DNA from 3 places in the Variovorax ureilyticus genome. Region 2 is predicted to be linked to each of the others. Evidence: predicted binding sites of a transcription regulator. Region 2 holds the regulator's gene; each other region holds the start of a gene.
The links. The regulator LexA, encoded in region 2, represses DNA repair genes until DNA is damaged. The targets are predictions, from matches to a motif close to ACTGTATNNNNATACAGT.
Positions count from the first base shown of each region.

Region 1: a site for LexA is predicted at 3,046-3,063, ahead of imuA (translesion DNA synthesis-associated protein ImuA). Genes of this name have one in related genera too.
Region 3: a site for LexA is predicted at 1,709-1,726, ahead of WKW77_RS27935 (ATP-dependent helicase). Genes of this name have one in related genera too.

Region 1 covers NZ_JBBKZU010000001.1:697,119-701,511, reverse strand. The annotation lists gene WKW77_RS03360 (DODA-type extradiol aromatic ring-opening family dioxygenase) at 1-453, shown strand, start outside; gene WKW77_RS03355 (alpha/beta fold hydrolase) at 492-1,385, shown strand; gene WKW77_RS03350 (GNAT family acetyltransferase) at 1,382-1,837, shown strand; gene WKW77_RS03345 (aldo/keto reductase) at 1,907-2,941, opposite strand; gene imuA (translesion DNA synthesis-associated protein ImuA) at 3,075-3,872, shown strand; gene WKW77_RS03335 (Y-family DNA polymerase) at 3,844-4,393, shown strand, end outside.
Region 2 covers NZ_JBBKZU010000001.1:371,784-376,176, reverse strand. The annotation lists gene WKW77_RS01875 (MFS transporter) at 1-304, opposite strand, end outside; gene WKW77_RS01870 (D-2-hydroxyacid dehydrogenase family protein) at 301-1,308, opposite strand; gene WKW77_RS01865 (hypothetical protein) at 1,393-1,734, opposite strand; gene lexA (transcriptional repressor LexA) at 1,881-2,555, opposite strand; gene WKW77_RS01855 (asparaginase) at 2,630-3,610, shown strand; gene WKW77_RS01850 (hypothetical protein) at 3,632-4,048, shown strand; gene WKW77_RS01845 (DUF6152 family protein) at 4,064-4,393, shown strand, end outside.
Region 3 covers NZ_JBBKZU010000016.1:7,269-11,661, reverse strand. The annotation lists gene WKW77_RS27935 (ATP-dependent helicase) at 1-1,695, opposite strand, end outside; gene corA (magnesium/cobalt transporter CorA) at 1,906-2,892, shown strand; gene WKW77_RS27925 (5'-methylthioadenosine/adenosylhomocysteine nucleosidase) at 3,014-3,790, opposite strand; gene WKW77_RS27920 (ABC transporter substrate-binding protein) at 3,915-4,393, opposite strand, start outside.

The sequences.
Region 1 (4,393 bases), 330 kb from region 2:
TTCGACCACGGGATGTTCTCGCCGATGGCTGCGATCTATCCCAAGGCCGATGTGCCCGTCGTGCAACTGTCCCTGCGGCGTGGACTCGACCCGGCGGAGCACATCGCGCTCGGCCGCGCCATCGCACCGTTGCGCGACGAGAACGTGCTGATCGTCGGCAGCGGCTTGAGCTATCACAACCTGCGTGCCTTCGGTCCGCAGGCGCGCGACGTGTCGAAGGCGTTCGACGACTGGCTTGGCGACACCGCGTTGCGCGCGACCGGCGAGCGCCGCAACGAGCGCCTGCTGCAATGGTCCGCCGCGCCCGCCGCGCGCATCGCGCATCCGCGTGAAGAGCATCTGATCCCGCTGATGGTCGCCGTCGGCGCGGCCGAAGATGAAGCGGGCGAACTCGTCTATCACGAGGAAGGCTTCATGGGCGGCATCGCCGTCTCCAGCTACAGGTTCGGATAGCCCGCACCCTGGCGCGGCCGGCGCGTCACAATGCGTCGGTGCCTTACTTCTCCACCTACGAACCCCGCGCGGAAGCCGAAGCCGTCCGCCTGATCGAGCGCGTCGATGCGCTTGCCACCCACCACGACGTCGAGCACGGCGGCGTCCGCGTGCGATGGCGCCGCTTCGGCACCGACACGTCGAATCCGCCGCTGGTGCTGCTGCATGGCGGCCATGGCAGCTGGATGCACTGGCTGCGCAACGTGGAGGCGCTCTCGGCCACGCGCTCGCTGTGGCTGCCCGACATGCCGGGCTTCAACGATTCCGATGCGATGGCCGAACCGGCGCCGGGCCAGTCGCTGATCGATGCCTTCCTCGACACGCTGTGCGCGACGCTCGACGAACTGGTCGGCGCCGAAACCCGCATCGATCTCGGCGGTTTTTCCTTCGGCGGCCTGATCGCGTCCAAGCTCGGCGCGAGGCGCGGCCGCATCCGCCGGATGATCCTGATGGGCAGCGGCGGCCACGGCACCCTGCGACGCATGACGGTCGAGATGATCAACTGGCGCGCCGCCGAAGATCGCGACGAGGAGCGCGCCGCGCTGCTGCACAACCTCGCCGCGCTGATGGTGCATGACAGGGCATCGATCGATGCGCTGGCCTTCGCGATCCACGACATCTCTTGCCACGGCACGCGCTTCCGCAGCAAGGAGATTTCGCTTTCGGGCGGCTTGCAGGCGGCGCTGGACACCATCGGCGGGCCGCAGCTGCTGGTCTGGGGCGAGCACGATGTCACCGCCGATTCGCGGCCGCTGGTGGCACAGCTCGTCAAGGATCATCCGCTGCGCGAAGGCACGGTCATCGAGGCGGCGGGACATTGGGTGCAGTTCGAGCGCGCCGACGAAGTCAACGCGCGGATGCTGCGCTTCCTGTCGGAGCCGCCGCACCCATGACCCCCGTGATCGCCACCTATTCGGATGGCATTCATCGCGCCGGTGTCGTCGCGCTCTGGCGCAGGACCTTCGACTACGGCACGCCGCACAACGACCCGGACTACTCGCTCGACATGAAGCTGCTGGCCGATGACGGATTGCTGTTCGTCGCGCTGGAAGACGGCGCCGTGATCGGCACCACGATGGCCGGTTTCGACGGCCATCGCGGCTGGATCTACTCGGTGGCGGTCGATCCGGCCTTTCGCCGCCGCGGCGTCGGGGCCGCGCTGGTGCGGCGTGCCGAGCAGGCGCTTGCAGCGGCCGGCTGCCCCAAGATCAATCTCCAGATCGTCAGCGGCAACGAGCAGGTGGTCGGCTTCTATGAAGCCTTGGGTTTCAGCGTCGAGCCGCGCATCAGCATGGGCAAGCGGCTCCCGTGGCGCGAACGTCGTGTCTTGGCGAAGGGCGAGTAGCGGCGGGTCCCGCATGCGAAAGCTCAGCGGCCGGTTGCCCTGGTGGAGACCGCATTCGCCGAGCCGGCGCTATACGGCCAGAGACGCAGCATTCCTCCGCCAGAACGCCGCATCCGGCATGGTCCCCGCGCCGGCCGCCGCGTTGTCCACCATGTGCTCCGGCCGGCTGGTGCCGGGGATGGTGCAGGTCACGGCCGGATGGCTCAGCACGAACTTGATCAGCACCTGCGCCCAGCTCGTGCAGCCGATCTCGGCGGCCCAGTCGGGCAGCGGCTTGTCGCGCAGCCGGCGCAGCAGCCCGCCGCCGCCGAACGGCATGTTGACGATCACCGCCACGCCGCGTTCGGCGGCGAGCGGCAGAAGTCGTTTCTCGGCGTCGCGCGCATCGATCGAATAGTTGATCTGCAGGAAGTCGAGCTTCTGCGCGCGCAGCACCGATTCGACTTCGCCATACGCCGAGGCGGTGTAGTGCGTGATGCCGATGTAGCGCACGCGGCCCTGGTCCTTCCAGCCGCGCAGCGTGGCGAGGTGCGTGCGCCAGTCGACGAGGTTGTGCACCTGCATCAGGTCCATGCGCTGGGTGCGCAGCCGGGCGAAGGACTGCTCCATCTGCGCAATGCCCGCGTCGCGGCCCGAGGTCCAGACCTTGGTCGCGAGAAAGGCCCCCACGCTCGGCACTTCGTGTCCTCGCTGCCCCCCGCGGGGGTGCTTTCCGTCTTGGGGCGGCCCGGCGACAGAAAAGGCCCTGGCGTGCTGGTTCGACGCGGCCAGCAGCTCGCCGGTGGTTTCCTCGGAGCGGCCGTACATCGGCGAGCTGTCGATGACCGAGCCCCCGGCCGCGAACAGCGCATCGAGCACGCCCGCCAATCGCCCGTATTCGGGCGTGCCGGGGCGCTGGTCGAAGCCGAGCCAGGTGCCGCAGCCGACCACCGGCAAGGCTTCCTGCGTGGAGGGAATGGGGCGAGTGTTCATGCGGGGCCTGCCTGGCTGCTGTGGCTGCTGCGCGAGCGTGGGGGACGCGGGAATGGCGGCGCCGGCACACAGCGCCACGCCCAGCCGCAGCAGCCGGGCGCGCGTGAGGAGGAGGGCGCCTGCATCGGTCATCGGACGCAGTATCCGGAACGGACTGCACGCCCGCGCAGGCTTCGCGCGGTTCCCGGGATGGCCGTCCGGGATTACAAGAAAATTCTCTTAACGGGTGCGGAAATGCTGTATAAAAATACAGTAAAACTGCATCATGGGCCTGCCTTTCCTCGACTCCTTTTCCGCTGCCGCCCGCCATGGCGTCTGGCATGCCGACGAACTCGGCAGCGCCGACGCGCAGGTCATCGGCACCGGCCACGCCTCACTCGATGCCGAGCTGCCCGGCGGCGGCTGGCCGGTCGGTGCGATGACGGAACTGCTGCAGACCGAGCCGCAGGACCCGATCTGGCCGCTGTTGCTGCCCGGCCTCGTGCAGGCGGTGCAGGCGCGGGGCGGGCCGGTGGTGCTCATCGGCGCGCCTTGCGAGCCCTTCTGCGCTTCGCTGGCCGCGCATGGGCTGGCGCCCGAGTCGCTGATGTGGGTCCGCAGCGACGCGCCGGCCGCGCGCCTGTGGGCTTGCGAGCAGGCTTTGCGCTGCGCCGACGTGGGTGCGGTGCTGGCTTGGCTGCCGCAGGCCCGGGTCGGCGAACTGCGTCGGCTGCAACTGGCGGCGGCGCAGCACGACGCACTGCTTTTCGTCTGCCGGCCCGAGACGGTGGCGCAATCGGCTTCGCCCGCGCGGCTGCGGTTGCACATCGTGCGCAGCGCGGCCGATGCGGGGCAGGTCGAACTCCACCTCCTCAAGCGGCGCGGTCCGCCGCTCGGCACGCCGGTGATTGCCCCGGCGCGCAGCGCGCGCATGAGCGCCTTGCTCGCCGCTGCACGTGTGCGTCGCAAGCTGCGCCTGCAGCAGAGCGCGTCGGTGCCGGAAGCGGCCGATTCGGCCACCGTGGTCCACATCGACGCGTGGAAGGAAGGACGCCATGCACTGGATCGCCTTGTGGTGGTGTGAAAGTCCACCCCCAGCCTCGCCCACTTCGTGTGGCTCGGACACCCCCTCCAGGGGGCGCACCCAGCGGCCCGGCGGAGCCGGTTCCGCGGGTGCCCTGGCTCCCGCCGCGTCGCTGTTGCCGTCCCGTGAAGCCTTGAGCTGGTGGGCGCTGCAGTTCACGCCGCACGTCGCCTGGCAGGACGAAGCCCTGATGCTCGAAGTCGCCGCCTGCGAGCGGCTCTGGGGCGGGCGGCTGAGTCTCCTGCGCCAGCTCTCCGGCACCAACCCGGCGCCCGGTGCCCGCCTGCTGGGCGCGCAGGGCGCCACCAGCCTGGAGGCGCTCGCGCGATTGCGGCTCATGGTGCGCGGCGAACGCCGGCCCGACGACATGCCGGGCGGCCTGCCGCTGGACACGCTCAGTGCCGCGCGCGATCACCTCGACCTGCTCGCGCGCCTGGGCTGCCGAACCTGGGGCGACGTGGCCGCCTTGCCGCGCGGCGGGTTCGCGCGGCGCTTCGGTGCGGCGCTGCGCGAGGCGCTCG
Region 2 (4,393 bases):
CCGGCAGCAGGGCGCCAAAAGTCGGCATCAACGTGGAGACCAGGTGGCCTAAGGCGTACCAGAGCATCGTGCAGGCCAGCAGCACGCGCCGGTCCCAACCGGCGACCACTGCGGCCAGCAGCGGCGCGCCGACGCACATCACCACGGCGGCGGCAGTGATGAGCTGGCCGGCGGTCGCCGCACCGATCTGGAACGACGAACTGAGCTCGTTGAGCGTGCCGGGCACCACCATGACGCCCGTGCCGATGACGAAGTTGCCCGCCAGCAGGGCCCACAGGGCGGCTGGCAGTGCGGGCTGCTTCAACGGCGGACCTGCAGCGCGCCGGGATTGACGATGTTCGTCGGATTGCCCTTGATGAAGCTCACGACGTTGTCGAACGCCTGCCCGAAGTACATCTCGTAGCTCTCCTGCTCGACGTAGCCGATGTGCGGCGTGCAGATGCAGTTCTCGAGGCGGAGCAGCGCATGGCCCTGCAGCGGCGGTTCGCTTTCGAAGACATCGATGGCCGCCAGACCCGGCCGGCCGCGGTTGAGCGCCGCAAGGAGAGCATCCTGCTCGACCAACTCGGCACGCGAGGTGTTCACGAACAGGGAGGTCGGCTTCATGCGCGACAGATCCTCGAGCGTGACGAGCGCACGCGTTTCCTCGGTAAGTCGGAGATGGACCGACAGCACGTCGGCTGCGGCGAAGAAGGATTCGCGATTCGGCGCGACCTGAAAGCCATCGGACCGCGCCTTGGCCACGCTCTGCTCGCGTCCCCAGATGACCACCTGCATGCCGAACGCCTGGCCGTAGCGCGCGACCAATTGCCCGATGCGTCCGTAGCCCCAGACGCAGAGCGTCTTGCCCTTGAGCACCGAACCCAGCCCGAAATTTGCCGGCATGGATGCCGACTTGAGCCCCGACTGCTGCCAGGCGCCGTGCTTCAGGTTGCTGATGTACTGGGGCAGGCGACGCATTGCCGCCATGATGAGCGCCCAGGTGAGCTCAGCCGGCGCTTGCGGAGACCCGGTGCCTTCGGCCACTGCGATGCCGAGCTCGGAACACGCGTTCACGTCGATGTGGCTGCCGACGCGGCCGGTCTGGGAGATGAGCCTCAGCTTGGGCAGCTTCTCGATCAGCTGCCGCGAAATGTGGGTGCGCTCGCGGATCAGAACGATCACTTCGGCATCCTTGAGTCGAACCGAAAGCTGACCGATACCCTTGACGGTGTTCGTATAGACCTTGGCTGCATAGGCATCGAGCTTGGAGGCGCATTGCAGCTTGCGTACCGCGTCTTGGTAGTCGTCGAGGATCACAATGTTCATGGCTTCCATTGTGCCTTGCACGACCCATCGGCTGTGTCGGTGCATTGCCCGGCGTCGCGCATCGCACGCAACGCCGGGGCGGCTTCAATGCACCCGGGCGCAATGGCCCGCCGCGTCCGCTGCTTCGAGCGCGGCCAGTCGATCAAGCTCCGCACACACGTCCGCCATGCGACCGGAGATGACCACACGGCCCGGGTGCCGATGTGGCTGCTGGGCATCGACCATCCGGACGACACGCAGCGGCCGCGCGCCTCCGGACGCATCCCGGGTCGCGGAGCTCTGCCGCGATGCACAGCTTGGGCGGACGCCGACGTAGCGCAATCCGGATGAGTTGATGTGACGCGAGCGCCGTGCCGGTATCCACCGATCGGCCAGCGACTGCAGGGGCGTGAACAGGTCGACGATGCTGAGAAGAGCGATTCCCATGTGAACTCCAGAAGGTAGAGATTGAACACAGGCAGGATTGCTTTCATTGCCCCGACAGGGTGATGGCTCATGCCATACGCCCGCCACCTGTCGCGGCCGGTGATGAGACCAACGCGGCTTTTGCTGCGCCGACCTGCATGGATTGGCTACATCAGCATCGTGTTGCGAATCAGCCCGACTGCGAGGCCTTCGATCTCGAAGGGCTCTCCTGGCTGGACGAAGATGGTGGGGTAGTCCGGGTTTTCAGCGTGCAGTTCGATGACCTGCTTGTTGCGCTTGAGGCGCTTGACGGTGACCTCGTCACCGAGGCGAGCGACCACGATCTGCCCGTTACGGGCCTCCTTGGTGGCCTGCACGGCGAGAAGGTCGCCATCCATGATGCCGGCGTCGCGCATCGACATGCCGCGCACCTTGAGGAGATAGTCAGGCTGGCGCTGGAACAGCGTGTTCTCGACGTAGTAGGTCTGATCGATGTGTTCCTGCGCGAGGATAGGCGAGCCGGCGGCGACGCGGCCGATCAGGGGCAGCGCAAGCTGCGCCATGCCAGGCAGGGACAGCGAATACTGGTTGTTCCGCGATTCGTTGAGCGCGCGCAGCGCTTCGCCCTTGAGGCGTATGCCTCGCGAGGTGCCGCTCACCAGTTCGATGACGCCCTTGCGAGCCAGTGCCTGCAGATGTTCTTCCGCCGCATTGGCCGACTTGAAGCCCAGTTCGGCCGCGATTTCGGCGCGAGTCGGCGGTGCGCCCGTGCGGGCGATGGCGCTTTGAATCAAGTCCAGAATCTGCTGCTGACGGGCGGTAAGCTTGACGGCGAACTGCATGGTGGCTCCTGAAAGGGACTGGGTGCATATCCAGTACCTGTATTTTTAACCAGTTTCCCTGGGATTGGCAAGCAATGCGCGAAAACATTCAAGGCGGCACGCGCCGGGTTGTCGTTCTTGGCACCGGCGGCACGATTGCAGGACGTGCCAGCCAGGCGGGTGACAACATCGGCTATACCGCCGGTCAGGTGGGTGTGGCGGATCTGCTGGGCGGCATCGAGGCGCCTGAAGGCGTTGCACTTCTTGCGGAGCAGGTGTCGCAGATCGACAGCAAGGACATGAGCTTTGCGATCTGGCAGAAGCTGGCACAGCGGTGCGCGTATTGGCTCGCAGAAGCGGATGTGGCGGGCATCGTCATCACGCACGGGACCGACACGTTGGAGGAGACCGCCTTCTTTCTCCAATCGGTGCTGGCGCCCTCCAAGCCCGTCGTGCTGACCTGTGCGATGCGTCCGGCGACCGCACTGGCGCCCGACGGTCCGCAGAATGTGCGCGACGCCATCGTGGTCGTCGCGACGCCGGGCGCGCGAGGCGTGGTGGCGGTTTGCGCGGGCACCGTGCATGGCGCCGCCGATGTGCAGAAGGTTCATACCTATCGTCTCGATGCCTTCGACTCCGGGGATGCTGGCCCGTTGGCCTACGTGGAGGAGGGGGCTGTTCTGGCGTTGCGCAACTGGCCCGAGCCTCAGCTCGCAACGCCCGTCTTCGATCGTGTCGTCAGCGCGGCATCATGGCCGCGCATCGAGATCCTGGTGAGCCACGCCGAGGCGCGGGGCACGATCGTCGATGCATTGGTCGCCGAACGCAAGCGAGGTGCTCCCGACGCCGTGCAGGGCATCGTGCTTGCCGCAACGGGCAATGGCACGCTGCACCATGCGCTGGAGGCGGCCGCACTGCGCGCGCAGGCCGAAGGGATCGCCGTCGTGCGCGCGACCCGCTGCTTGAAGGGACGCATTCTTCCGAAGACGGGCGAAACCTTGCGCGACGCGGGCGGGCTGACGCCGGTCAAGGCGCGTATCGCGTTGGCGCTTGAGCTTCTCTCCAGCCGTGCGTAGTCCTCTCGACGGAGCCGGCCGATGCTCGACGCACTGCGCACCACCACCTGGGCATATCCGGCGCTGGAGGCCGTGCACATCGTTGGGATCGCGCTGCTGCTGGGCAATCTCGTGGCGCTCGAGATGAGAGTGTTCGGACGGGCGGCCGCGCTCCCTGTGCATGGCGTGGCGCGGCTGTCGCTGACCATCGCCTTGAGCGGCTTCGCGCTCGCAGCAGCCAGCGGTGCACTGATGTTTGCGACCCAGCCCTCCGAGTTGCTCGCGAACCGGGCTTTCCTCGTGAAGATGGGGCTTCTGGTGGCTGCCGGCTGCAACGCCTTCTGGTTTCACGCCCGAGGCTCGCTTGGCAAACTCGACTCGATGGCGCGGATACAGATGTTGTCGTCCACTGCGATCTGGCTGGCCGTGGTGTTCTGCGGCCGATGGATTGCCTACTGATCGAAAGGATCCCGCATGAAACGCCGCAGCCTCGTACTCGCCGCTGCATCCGTCCCCGCGACGATGTCGTCCGCCTGGGCGCACCACGGATGGGGCAGCTTCGACCAGGATCGGCCCCTTTATCTCGAAGGCAAGGTGGTGAGCGTGAAGTGGCAGAACCCGCACGTCGAACTCATGGTCGAGGTGCCGCCGGATCTGAAGGTGCCGGCGGACTTGCCGAAGCGCGCCTTGCCTGCACAGACCTCGCCCGTGGACGGAGCCGCGCTGCTCGCCAAGGCGGCGCTGCCGGGCCGCACCGCGCGTCAGTGGGAGTTCGAACTGGCGCCACTCACCCGAATGGAGGCC
Region 3 (4,393 bases), on a different contig from region 2:
GCTGGTGGCCTCGGGCGGGTCGAGCGTCAGCTCGGTCAGGAAACGCTCGCGCGAGCCGTACCCGGCCGCCAGGCGGGCGAGCTGCTCCACATCGCCGCGCCGGACGCCCGAATCGTCGTAGAGCCGCTCCAGGTGCGGCAGATACCACGACAGCACGATGTCCATGTCGGCCGGCCACGACAGTGAGGGCTGGCGCAGCGCGGCGTAGGCATCGGCAAAGCGCGCCCATTCGGCCTGCGCCTGGGAAGGCGGCACGAAGGAGCGCACCACCGCTCCTGGGTCGACCGCGGTGTCCATCGCGTCGAGCAGCCGCGCGGACGTGACGGGGCCGATGCCTGGAATCAGCTGAGTCACCCGGAAACCGGCCATGCGCCCCCGCGGGTTTTGCGCGAAGCGCAGCACCGCGAGCATGTCCTTCACATGTGCTGCCTCGAGGAATTTGAGGCCGCCGTACTTGACGAACGGGATGTTGCGCCGGGCCAGTTCCAGCTCCAGCGCCGCGCTGTGGGTCGAGGTGCGGAACAGCACCGCCTGCGACTTCAACGCCAACCCGCCCTCCCGGTGCGCCAGCACCCGATCGGCGACCCACGTCGCCTGCGCCGCCTCGTCCGCCACCAGCACGAGCTGGGGTTGCCCCGCCGACGGCTTGTCGGTCCACAGCGTCTTGGCGTGCCGCTCCGCCGCCGCGGCGATGACCGCATTCGACACGTCGAGGATCGGCTGCGTCGACCGGTAGTTGCGCTCGAGCGTGACAATGCGCGCCGGTTGACTGAAGTGCGCCGGAAAATCGAGGATGTTCCGCACCGTCGCCCCCCGGAACGAGTAGATCGACTGCGCATCGTCGCCTACCACCGTGACGCCGCGTCCGTCGGGCTTGAGCGAACGCAGGATGGCCGCCTGCAGGAGGTTGGTGTCCTGGTATTCGTCGACCAGCACATGGTCGAAACGCTCGCCGACCTGCCGCGCGAGGGTCGGCTCGGCCATCATCTCGGTCCAGTACAGCAACAGGTCGTCGTAGTCGAGCACATGCTGCTGCTGCTTGGCCTCCACATACGCGCCGAAGAGCCTTTTCAACTCGGCCTCCCAGTCGGCGCACCACGGGAATGCGTGCTTGAGCACACCGGCCAGCGGCGCGCGCGTGTTCACGGTGCGCGAATAGATCGAGACGCAGGTTCCCTTCAGCGGGAATCGCCGGGCGGAGGTCGACAGCCCCAGGTCGTTGCGGACGAGCCCCATCAGGTCTTCGGCGTCCCCCCGGTCGTGGATGGTGAAGTTCTCGTCCAGACCGATCTGCGCGGCGTACTCACGCAAGAGCCGTGCGCCCACGCCATGGAAGGTGCCGGCCCAGGGCAGCGCCGGCGGCGATTGCGAGGACAGGCCCAGGACTCGCACCAGCACCTGACCGGCGCGGCGCTCCATTTCCTGCGCCGCGCGGCGGGAGAAGGTGAGCAGAAGAACGCGCTGCGGATCGGCGCCCCGGGCGATCAGCGCGGCGACCCGGTGCGCCAGGGTACTGGTCTTGCCCGAACCGGCGCCGGCGATCACGAGCAGCGGGCGCTCGTCCCGCGTGGTATTGCCGACGACGGCGACCCGCCCGTGCTGCACCGCCGCGCGCTGCGCGTCGTTGAGTTGCGCGAGCGCCTCGGCAAGCCGCTCTTCGGGGGTGTTGAGGAGGGAGGTCGCAACGCTCGGCATCGAGCACAACTGTACTGGATGTTTATCCAGAAGCCACGGGGCGCCGGCAACCGCCGATGACATAATCGCGCCTCGCTGCAAAACCGGAGTTTCTCGATGGAAATCGTCCCGTCTCGGCAGCTTTCACTCCTCTTCTGACGCACTGCCGGCGAGGGGATTGAAAGCGCCCCACCACTCGCCATACCGCCAGACTTTCACAGGGAGTGAGCCATGCTCAACATCTTCACGCTCGCCAATGGCCGCCTCGTCCAGGAAGAGATCGAAGCGCTGGAGGAGTTGTCCAAGTTTCAGCCGATCTGGGTCGATCTCGAATCGCCGACCCTGGAGGAAAAGCGCTGGATCAAGCAGTACTACGGCCTGTCCATTCCCGAAGACGCGATGGACGAGGACATCGAGGAGTCCGCGCGCTTCTATGAGGAAGACAACGGCGAGCTCCACATCCGCAGCGACTTCCTGATCGACGATGCCGAGAACCCGCGTTCGGTCCGCGTCGCCTTCATCCTCAACCAGCACAACACCGAACTGCGCAGCCGCGGCGTGCTGTTCTCCATCCACGACGAGGACGTGCCGGTGTTCCGGCTGGTGCGCATGCGCGCGCGCCGCGCCCCGGGCCTGATCGAGGACGCCAAGGAAGTGCTGCTGAAGCTCTTCGATGCCGACGCCGAGTACTCCGCCGACACGCTGGAGAACATCTACGACGAACTCGAGAACGCGGGCAAGAAGGTGCTCTCGGGCAACGTCAGCGACGAACTGGCCGGCGAGGTGCTCGGCCTCATTGCCCGGCAGGAAGACCTGAACGGCCGCATCCGCCGCAACGTGATGGACACGCGCCGCGCGGTCAGCTTCATGATGCGCAGCCGCATGCTCAATGCCGAGCAGTTCGAGGAGGCGCGGCAGATCCTGCGCGACATCGAATCGCTCGACAACCACACCGCTTTCCTCTTCGACAAGATCAACTTCCTGATGGATGCGACCGTCGGTTTCATCAACATCAACCAGAACAAGACGATCAAGATCTTCTCGGTCGCGAGCGTGGCGCTCCTGCCGCCGACGCTGATCGCCAGCGTCTACGGGATGAACTTCAAGTTCATGCCGGAGCTCGACCTCACGTACGGCTACGCCTACGCAATCGTGCTGATGGCCGCGAGCGCGCTCGTGCCGATGTGGTATTTCCGGCGGCGCGGCTGGTTGAAGTAGACCACCCGCGTTGCTTGCTCACTTCGTGTAGCCGCCTCCCCCCTCAAGGGGGCGCACCCGGTGGCCCGGCGAAGCCGGTTCCACGGGTGCCCTGAACGAAGCGGGGCCGGGCAGCTGTTCTCTATTGCTGCGACAGCATCGCGAGCCAGGCGCTGACCAAGGCCAGGCTGTAGCGGCTCGCGACCGACGAGACGAAACGCGTGAAGTCGCCATGGGCGGCGTCGTCGGCGCGGTCCGAGATGGTCCGCACGGCGGCGAAGGGCACGCCGAAGTCGTGGCACACCTGCGCTACGGCCGCGCCTTCCATCTCCACCGCGAGCGCATCTGGCAACGCGTGGCGCAGTGCTTCGCTCTCGGCTGCGGTCGACACGAACCGATCGCCGCTGATCAGCAGGCCGCGATGAACCCGTGGCGCATCCAATGCAAAGTCGTCGGCCACCTTCTCGCCGAGCAGCGTCACCGGATCGGACAGGACGTCGGCAGCCACCGCGGCGAGCGCATCGCTGATCTCGGTATCGGCAGCGAAGCGGGCGTGGCCTGTCAGCGGCACCTCGTACTTGGGGAAGATGGGCGATGCGTCGAGGTCGTGCTGAAGCAGCCTGGTCGCCACGACCACGTCACCGACCCGCACATCCGGCGCCAGCCCGCCCGCCACGCCCGTGAAGACGATCGCCCGCGCGCCGAAGCGCTCCAGCAGCACCGTCGCAGTCGTCGCCGCCGCCACCTTGCCGATGCGCGACAGCACCGCGACGATGAGCTGCCCCTGCAGGTGCCCCACCCAGAAGTCGCGTCCGCCGACCGTGATGCGCTGCTCGTCCGGCATCTGCGCGAGCAGCGCGCCCAGTTCCTCGTGCATCGCGGACACGATGGCGATCGGAAGGTTCGTGGCTTCGTTCATCGGACGCAAGCTTAGCGCCCCCACACCCGGGGCCAGGAATCCCGCGGAACCGGCTTCGCCGGTCCGCCGGGATGGCCCCCTGCAAGGGGGTGCAGAGCCACACGAAGTGGGCGAGGCTGGGGGTTTACTTGATATCCACCCCGTAGAAGGTGTGGCGCCCGAACGGGCTGAGCTTGAAGTCGACCACTTCCTTGCGCACCGGCTTGAGCTGCACCGCATGCGCAATCGTGAACCACGGCGCCTGCTCCTTGAAGATCACCTCCGCTTTCTTGTAGAGCTCTTCGCGCTCGGCCTGCTTCGGCACGTTCTTTGCCTTCACCACCAGGTCTTCGTACGGCTGGTAGCAGAACTTCGCGACGTTGCTGCCGTTCGACTGCGCCGATGCGCAACCGAGCAGCGTGTAGAGGAAGTTGTCCGGATCGCCGTTGTCGCCCGTCCAGCCGAGCATCCCCATCTGGTGTTCGCCGGCCTGCATGCGCTTGCGGTACTCGCCCCACTCGAAGGACTTGATCTCGGCCTTGACGCCGATCTTCGCGAGGTCCGCCTGCATCAGTTCGGCGATGCGCTTGGCGTTCGGGTTGTACGGACGCTGCACCGGCATGG